DNA from 3 places in the Pseudoalteromonas sp. Of7M-16 genome. Region 1 is predicted to be linked to each of the others. Evidence: predicted binding sites of a transcription regulator. Region 1 holds the regulator's gene; each other region holds the start of a gene.
What was found. Region 1 encodes MetJ, which represses methionine synthesis genes. Its sites were predicted from a motif close to TAGACGTCTAGACGTCTA; they were not measured.

Region 1 (3,272 bases):
GCTCATGCTGCTTTAAGCGCACTTTTAAAGTTCTAAGCCCACGCAGTGTTAAATAGCTGTCAAAAGGAGAGCCTGTAATGCCGATATTGTTTGCCCACCAAGCAAGTTCTTCACCCAATTCTTGCGTGCGAGCAATGACAGCTCCACCAACAACATCTGAGTGACCATTGATAAACTTAGTCGTAGAGTGCACAACAATATCCACACCAAAGGCAATAGGGTTTTGCAGCGCTGGTGACAAAAATGTATTGTCCGCAGCGACCAAAGCGCCACAACCGTGCGCTGCTGCCACTACCGCTTCAATATCTGTCAGTCTTAATATTGGATTACTCGGAGTTTCTATCCAAACGATCTTAGGTGCAATATCCGCAATTTTTTGCAGACTCTCAGGCTGAGTTAAATCAAGTACTTCTACTTTTAATAAGCCACGCTTTTCTAAAGAGGTAAATAATCGATAACTACCACCATAGCAGTCATGCGGGATCACCAAAGTATCGTCATGGTTTAATAACTGTGTCACAAGGTGAACCGCTGCCATGCCAGTTGCGGTAATAATGCCTTTTTCGCCACCTTCTAGCTGAGTGAGTGTATCGGCTAAAATATCTCGATTTGGGTTGCCACTGCGACCATAATCATAATCCCGCTTTTTATCAAAATCAGCAAAAGAATAGGTCGTAGAGAGATATAAAGGAGGCACAACTGCACCATGATGCTTATCTGCATCTATGCCATTTCTCACGGCAATCGTTGACTTGTTACTTTGGCTCATAGGTCACCTAGATACTTGGATGTTTAGACGTCTAAAAGGTTAGATGAACAATTGTGAGATGTCAAAACATTTATACTTCTATATGGCTAAATAACTAGTATTTGACTATCTTATTCAAACCGATAAAATTTCGCCACGAAAGCGATAAAGGATGCCAATAAGACTGAATCTTTGACCTAATATGGCAAAAGACCGAGTATTCTGCCAATTTCCTGTACAGTACACAGCGATTAGCTTGGTATATAGTACAAACCGTCAGCAGTGCACTCAGCAAACAAAATCCAGTCTTATTCACATTCAAGGTAAACACTGAGGCAAGTACACAATTATGGCTAAATGGAACGGTGAATATGTTCACCCATATGCAGAACACGGTAAAAAATCAGAACAGGTGAAAAAAATCACTGTTTCAATTCCTTTGAATGTACTTAAAGTACTGACAGATGAACGGACTCGTCGACAGGTCAACAACCTGCGCCATGCGACAAATAGTGAATTATTGTGTGAAGCGTTTTTACATGCGTTTACTGGCCAGCCTTTGCCAAATGACGAAGACTTAAGAAAAGATAATCCAGAAAAGATCCCAGCAGAAGTTCGCGAGATTATGGAAAAAATGGGATTGGATATCCCTGAGATAAACGAAGAATAATAAGTTCCTTTTAAGTATAAAAAAGCCTCACGAATGTGAGGCTTTTTTATATCACGTAATACACACTAAGCCTCATTCAAGACTTAGCTGTAAAATTTATGCCATGTAATTTTCAGGTAGTTCAATCTGTGCAACACCTGAGTCAATTGCAGCTTGTGCAACTGCTTTTGCAATACGAGGTAGTAAACGTGGATCCATAGGCTTTGGAATGATGTACTCTGAGCCAAATTCTAAGCTTTCTACTTCTGCTGCAACCAATACTTCTTCCGGTACAGGCTCTTTTGCAATACTTCGAATAGCTTCTACCGCCGCAATTTTCATTTCATCATTGATAGCAGTAGCGCGTACATCTAATGCACCGCGGAAAATAAACGGAAAGCACAGCACGTTATTAACTTGGTTTGGATAGTCAGAGCGGCCTGTCGCCATGATTAAATCGTCACGAGCACCATGTGCCACTTCAGGGCTAATCTCTGGATCTGGGTTCGAACAAGCAAAAACCACTGGCTTATTAGCCATCAGTTTAAGGTCCTCTGGTGAAAGCAGATCAGGGCCTGATACACCAACAAATACGTCGGCCTCAGCAATAACATCCTGCAGCGTGCGCTTATCTGTGTTATTAGCAAATAGCGTTTTATACTCATTTAAGTCATCACGACGAGTATGAATAACACCTTTGCGGTCTAACATGTAAATGTGTTCGCGTTGAGCACCACACTTTATTAGCAGTTCCATACAAGCGATTGCGGCTGCACCAGCACCCAAACAAACAATGATCGCCTCTTTGATGTCTTTACCTTGGATTTCCAAAGCATTTAACATCCCAGCAGCAGTTACGATAGCCGTACCATGCTGATCATCGTGAAAAACAGGAACATCACAACGCTCAATTAAAGCTTTTTCAATTTCAAAACATTCTGGCGCTTTTATGTCTTCTAAATTAATACCGCCAAACGTGTCTGCAATATTTGCAACTGTGTTGATAAAGTCTTCGGTCGTGCGGTGTTTTACTTCGATATCAATCGAATCTAGACCTGCAAATCGCTTGAATAAAAGCGCTTTACCTTCCATTACAGGTTTAGACGCCAAAGGTCCTAGGTTACCCAGACCTAAAATAGCAGTACCGTTACTGATAACAGCAACCATGTTGCCTTTACCTGTGTATCGGTATGCATTAGCAGGATCTGCTGCAATTTCGCGCACCGGCTCTGCAACACCTGGGCTATAAGCTAAGGCAAGATCTTTGACGGATTCAGCAGGTTTTGTCAGTTCAACACTGATTTTACCTGGGACGGGGTGAGCGTGGTAATGTAATGCTTTTTCACGTAAATCTGACATGACGCGATTTTTTCCTACGAGAAGTTAAAAGTGAGAGTGAGATAAAAATTCGCTAACTGCTTTCAACAATACCTCTTTTGAAAATTAATTCAAGCACTATCAGGTCTATCCTGTTAGACGATATTTTTTGGTATTTAGCGACTTTTAAGCTACTTTTCATCAAAATTTACAGCAATAAATTAACGGTAACATCCGCATTTCTTGGCCATGAAAGGTTAATTTATATGCAAAAAAACCATATATAACGAACAAGAATCAATTCACTAACAAAACCATACAGTTAAAAGAAAATAACTACATTTAGTGACATTTAGATGAATTTAACTAACTTTAATTAAAAATTAAATAAGCATAACTATTCAAAACAAAGACAGTTTTAAACACACATCTCACATTTTGCTTCATAATTTCAGTGCAAAAAACACATTAGAGTTGTGCCAATTAAACAGTTTAGTTAGACACATGCTATAGAACAAATATGGCAACTTTTTAATACAATACCAAATTGCACATTAT
Region 2 (3,272 bases), on a different contig from region 1:
TACCTCCAAGGTCGTCTCACTTGTTTGCTCACGTGCATTGCTCTATGCATAAACAGGTTGAGACGACCTCTTTCCAATTATAATTACCCTTTTAAGAGTAAAACTATCCCTACCAAAGCTGTTACCCCACCCAATAGCATAGCGCGTGTCACATGCTCTTTTCTGATCAAGCTCATTGTCATAACCATTAATGGCGCGGCTGAAAAAATTGTTTGTGCTACCGCAGGATCGGTATTGTTGACAGAGATAAGTTGTAACCATAAACCGATGAAGGTGCCAAAGAAAACCGCCGCAAATAACCAAGCTTTGCCCTCAATCCCTTTGAGCGTAATGGCGCGAGTTAAGCTGCTGTGTTTTATTGTCGCAACTATCATTGCCACCACGAGCGTGCCCGCAGCAAGGCGTATCATGGCTGCCCACAAACTGCTGATGCCATCATTATTTAGCGCACCTTTTGAAAGAACCATCCCAGCGGCTTGGCATGTTGCGGCACCGAGCGCAAATAATACGCCTTTACGGTAAGTCTCTTTATCTAGTTTAGGCAGTTTTTGACTGGGCTTGACTGCAATAACGACCCCTATGGTCGTAACCACAATACCGAGCCAAGCAGTGGCAGATAGATATACGCTTAGCAGTGCGATATTCAATAATCCGGCAATGGCAGGTGCTAGAGATTCGATCACCAGTGTTCGGGCTGGGCCAATATTGCGCAGGGCAGCGAAGTAGGCACTATCTCCAATTGCAATACCGACAATGCCGCTGGCAATTAACCACCCCCAACTTATATAACTAGAGGGCAATTGGCTGTCCCAAGTGAAAAGCAATACGGCCCCCATCAGTGCAGAGGCTATTACCCCCTTAGCGACATTGAGCTCTAAAGGGTTTAAATGATGGCTAAAACGTTTATATAAAAGGGTTGAAAATGCCCATACTGCAGCTGCACAAAACGCAGCAATCTCTCCTATACCCACAATCATCTTTGTTATTTAGTAATCTAATCTGGCAGTACTGTAATTATTTTGTGAATTTATGCAATGTAATTGAGCTTAATAGTGACCGTGATTGTTCCCTCCTCACGTAATTCACCAACTTTAAAAATAAACTTTCAGTTTTTATTGAAAGTTTAGAACTTATTTTGCTACACTCTGTTGTGTTGAAATAGTCGTGTGCTTAAATCGGCCTGTGGCCATTTGTTGGAGAACATAATGATCCTAGATGCGATTCAAATTAATTTAATTCTTTTGAGCTTTTGTATGTTTATCTCTTGTTTGATCATGGCTATGACTGAGTCAAAGCTGTTTGTCGGAGAGCAACGTCTAAAAGTGAGTATTGAATATGGGATTTTTGCTTCTGCAGGGCTGATAGTAAGTGTCGTATTAGGGTACGGCTATTTCGGTTAATCATCTACTTGCATGACAGGGTGCTATTTGCTTTGGCACCCTTTATTATCCTTTCACCTTTTATCCTTTCACCTTTTATCCTTTCACCTTTTATCCTTTCACCTTTTATCCTTTCACCTTTTATCCTTTCACCTTTTATCCTTTAACCTTTTATCCTTTAACCCTTTATCCTTTAACCCTTTATCCTTTAACCCTTTAACTCCATCCAAATATAAACGTCACATGTGTAATGAGTAAACTCACTCAACTCACTGAGTTTCCTGCCTTATTTTGTCTTCAATTTTCCCTTCCTAATTTTTATTTTTGACAGTATCGAGACTGTTTTAAGTGATAGAGACTTGCCTATTCGTTTTTGCCTACGGTTTATTTTGGTATTGTTTAATTTGGACGTCTGAACATCTAGAAGTTGATATTTTATGGCGTTCGTTCATAATGTCAGTCAATATATTGCAGTTAGTTTTTGTCTATTCTGGGGAGGATCTCATGCCGATCACTGTTAAAGACGAATTACCCGCCATTGCGAGGTTGCGTCACGAAAATGTATTTGTGATGCCAAAAAGTCGCGCGATGTCTCAAGAGATCCGTCCTATGCGATTGGCAATCTTGAACTTAATGCCAAATAAGGTAGAGACAGAGGTTCAATTTATTCGTTTATTGGCAAATACGCCGTTGCAAGTAAATGTGGATTTGCTTAGGTTGGATACTCATCGCAGTTCAGAAAACTCAGAACAACATTTGAATATGTTTTATCGTTACTTCTCAGAGGTAAAAGAGGAAAACTACGATGCTTTGATTGTCACAGGCGCACCTTTGGCACATTTAGAGTATTCAGATGTGATCTATTGGCAAGAGCTACAAGCATTTTTTGACTGGGCCGAGCATCATGTTACTTCAACGCTATTCTCCTGTTGGGCTGCTCATGCTGGCTTATATCACCATCATGGATTGAAGCGTGAATTAAAAGAGCAAAAACTTTGTGGCGTATTTAAACACCGAGTTTATTTTGATCACGGTGCACTAACACGAGGTTTTGACGATGAGTTTTTAGTGCCTCATTCCCGCTATGGTCATATTGATATTGAGAAAATCAATCGCAAAGAAGACTTAGTTGTATTGGCAGGCTCTGAACAAGTCGGTGCCTATCTACTTAAGAATAATACAGGGAGCCAAGTGTATATTACGGGACATCCAGAATATGATGCTGATACATTGCAAAAAGAGTACTTACGAGATCTGCAAAATGGACCTGATGCCCCTATGCCTGACAACTACTTCCCAAACAATGACTCGGGTGTTAAGCCATCAAAAACCTGGCAAAGCCACGCCTTTTTATTATTTTCAAATTGGTTAAACTATTATGTTTACCAAACAACTCCGTACGATATTAATCTCGTTAGCCAAGACGTAAGGACTAACAATTATGCCGAATAACAGTGTGCCATTTGAGCCTATCGATGGCCAAGCCATATCTGAAGCGCTGAAAAAGACGATGCAAGAGCGCATCGTTATTTTAGACGGTGCAATGGGAACCATGATCCAAAAACATAAGTTTGAGGAAGAAGACTACCGTGGAGAGCGCTTTAAAGATTGGCATGTGTTGATCAAAGGCAACAATGACTTGTTAAGTTTGACCCAGCCTGATGTGATTAAGCAAATTCATCGAGAGTACCTTGAAGCGGGTGCTGATATCATTGAAACCAATACGTTTAACTCGACCACCATTTCAATGGAAGACTATGACATGGCCAGTTTAAGCCGTGAAATAAACTTCGAGTCAGCAAAGTTAGCGCGTCAAGTATGTGATGAATTTACCGCCAAAGATCCAAGCAAACCACGTTATGTGGGTGGTGTACTTGGTCCGACGTCAAAAAC
Region 3 (3,272 bases), on a different contig from region 1:
TTAAACACTTTAGAAGTTGTGCAGACTGGCATGCTTTCAGAGATGATGTGATGTTGGCATTGGATTTGAGTGACGATGATTACACGGATATGAAAGAGGATGTTGAGGAATTTTTAATTGGTTAAGATATATAAAAGGCGCCTTAACAAGCGCCTTTTTACTAACATAGTTTAGACTATTAAAGTCCAGCAACTGCTTTAAGTGCTTCTGCTTTGTCAGTTTTTTCCCAAGGGAACTCTTCACGACCAAAGTGACCATATGCAGCAGTAGGCTGATAAATTGGACGCTCTAGATCAAGCATTGTGATTAAGCCGTATGGACGAAGGTCAAAATGCTCACGAACTAGCTCAATTAGGCGTGTTTCTTCAAGTTTACCAGTACCAAAAGTATCAATGCTGATAGAAGTTGGTTCAGCTACACCGATAGCATAAGAAACTTGGATTTCACACTTATCAGCAAGGCCTGCCGCTACAATGTTTTTAGCAACATAACGACCTGCATATGCAGCTGAGCGGTCTACTTTTGATGGATCTTTACCTGAGAAAGCACCACCACCGTGTCTTGCCATACCACCGTATGTATCTACGATGATTTTACGACCAGTTAGACCACAGTCACCCATTGGACCACCGATAACAAAGCGTCCAGTTGGGTTGATGAAGAATTTTGTCGCTTCGGTAATTAGCTCTTCAGGCAGTGTAGGCTTAATGATTGTTTCCATTACAGCTTCAATCAGATCATCTTGTGATACTGAATCACAGTGCTGAGTTGAAAGTACAACTGCGTCGATGCCAACTGGTTTACCATTTTCGTATGCAAAAGTTACTTGTGATTTTGCATCTGGGCGTAACCACGGCAGAGTGCCATCTTTACGTACAGCTGCTTGGCGCTGTACAAGACGGTGAGAATAGGTGATTGGTGCAGGCATTAAAACGTCTGTTTCATTACACGCATATCCAAACATCAGACCCTGGTCACCAGCGCCTTGCTCTTCTGGACGAGAGCGATCTACGCCTTGGTTGATGTCTGGAGACTGTTTACCAATGGTGTTTAAAATTGCGCAAGAGTCAGCATCAAAGCCCATATCAGAATGGGTATAACCAATTTCACGAACTGTTTTACGTGTTAATTCTTCAATGTCTACCCAAGCGCTTGTGGTTACTTCACCACCAACCATGACCATACCTGTTTTAACGTAGGTCTCACACGCTACGCGTGCCTTTGGGTCTTGCTCAAGAATTGCATCTAATACTGCATCTGAAATCTGATCCGCAATTTTATCCGGATGGCCTTCAGAAACTGACTCTGAAGTAAATAAGTGTTTCGCCATTATTTATACTCACAAAAAAAGCGCTTCGCGAACATGCGTAAAACAGCGCGAGAAAATTTTAGAAGAGATATTCTAACGAAAACAATTTTATATGCATAGTTTTTTTACGCCTAGACGTCTATTTTTAGATACTTGCAATTTACGCATTAAAAACAAAGTGAATTTATAACTTTTCTTGTGATTTTAATTGCAGTGGTAATTTTATTAGGTAAAAATGGGCCTTTAAAAACACTCGTGCAAACACTTAAAGGTAGGAGAATCCATGCCATCTCGCAAAGAACTTGCAAACGCAATTCGCGTTCTATCCATGGACGCTGTACAAAAGGCTAAATCAGGCCACCCAGGGGCACCAATGGGCATGGCAGACATCGCAGAGGTACTTTGGCGCGATTATTTAAAGCACAACCCAAACAATCCAGAATGGGTAGATAGAGATAGATTTGTATTATCAAATGGCCACGGCTCAATGTTAATTTATTCGTTATTACATTTGAGTGGCTATGACTTGTCTATTGACGATTTAAAGAACTTTCGTCAAATGCACTCTAAGACACCTGGCCACCCAGAGTATGGGTATGCGCCGGGCATTGAAACGACCACTGGTCCATTAGGCCAAGGCATTACTAATGCAGTAGGCATGGCAATTGCTGAGAAGGCATTAGCGGCGCAATTCAACCGCGATGAATATGACATTGTTGATCACTACACTTATGCGTTTTTAGGTGACGGCTGTCTTATGGAAGGTATTTCTCATGAGGCGTGTTCTTTAGCTGGTACATTAGGACTAGGCAAGCTAATCGCGTTTTGGGATGACAACGGTATTTCAATTGACGGCGAAGTGGAAGGCTGGTTTAGCGATGATACGCCACAGCGCTTTGAAGCATACGGCTGGCACGTAATTCCGGCGGTCGACGGTCATGACAGTGAAGCAATTAAAGCTGCGATTGAAGCTGCACGCGCAGAGACGGGTAAACCAACATTAATTTGTTGTAAAACTGTGATTGGCTACGGTTCACCAAATAAATCAGGAAGCCATGATTGTCACGGCGCACCTTTAGGTGATGACGAGATCAAAGCAGCTCGTGAATTCCTAGGCTGGGAGCATGGTGCTTTTGAGATCCCTGAAGGCGTTTATGCTAAATGGGATGGTTCGGCACACGGCCAGCAAATCCAAAGCGAATGGCTAGTTAAATTTACGGAATACCAAATGCACTACCCTGAATTGGCTGCTGAGTTCGAGCGCCGTACAAAGGGTGAATTGCCGACAAACTGGACTGAGCAAACAGAAGCTTATATTGCTGAATTGCAAGCAAACCCAGCAAACCCGGCAACGCGTAAAGCGTCACAAAATGCATTAAACGCATTTGGCCCAATTTTACCAGAGTTTATGGGCGGATCAGCAGACCTTGCAGGTTCAAACTTGACGCTGTGGGAAGGTTCAAAAGGCCTGACAGCAGATGATGCATCTGGTAACTATATCTTCTACGGCGTACGTGAATTTGGCATGTCAGCGATTATGAATGGTATTGCTTTACACAAAGGCTTTATCCCATACGGTGCGACTTTCCTGATGTTCATGGAATATGCACGTAACGCTGTACGTATGGCCGCGCTTATGAAGCAGCCTAGTATTTTCGTTTACACTCACGATTCCATTGGCCTAGGTGAAGATGGTCCAACGCACCAACCTGTAGAACAGCTTGCAAATATGCGCATGACACCAAACCTTGTTAGCTGGCGTCCATGTGATCAGGTTGAGTCTGCAGTTTCTTGGCAACAAGCAATCGAGCGTAAGGACGGTCCAACGTCGCTAGTTTTCACTCGACAGGGCCTTGCACAGCAAGCTCGTACAGAAGAGCAAGTAGCAGCAATTAAACGCGGCGGCTACGTGCTTAGCTGTGATTCAAACCCTGATGTGATTTTGATTGCAACAGGCTCAGAA

Region 2: a site for MetJ is predicted at 1,785-1,802, ahead of metA (homoserine O-succinyltransferase). Genes of this name have one in related genera too.
Region 3: a site for MetJ is predicted at 1,434-1,451, ahead of metK (methionine adenosyltransferase). Genes of this name have one in related genera too.

Annotation. Positions count from the first base shown of each region.
Region 1 is NZ_JAKRFY010000017.1:72,925-76,196, forward strand. It holds gene metB (cystathionine gamma-synthase) at 1-769, opposite strand, end outside; gene metJ (met regulon transcriptional regulator MetJ) at 1,098-1,418, shown strand; gene MHN81_RS17315 (malic enzyme-like NAD(P)-binding protein) at 1,515-2,756, opposite strand.
Region 2 is NZ_JAKRFY010000008.1:223,819-227,090, reverse strand. It holds gene MHN81_RS10680 (DMT family transporter) at 84-977, opposite strand; gene MHN81_RS10675 (hypothetical protein) at 1,206-1,400, shown strand; gene metA (homoserine O-succinyltransferase) at 1,884-2,831, shown strand; gene MHN81_RS10665 (homocysteine S-methyltransferase family protein) at 2,821-3,272, shown strand, end outside.
Region 3 is NZ_JAKRFY010000011.1:96,329-99,600, reverse strand. It holds gene MHN81_RS13195 (HDOD domain-containing protein) at 1-125, shown strand, start outside; gene metK (methionine adenosyltransferase) at 179-1,330, opposite strand; gene tkt (transketolase) at 1,593-3,272, shown strand, end outside.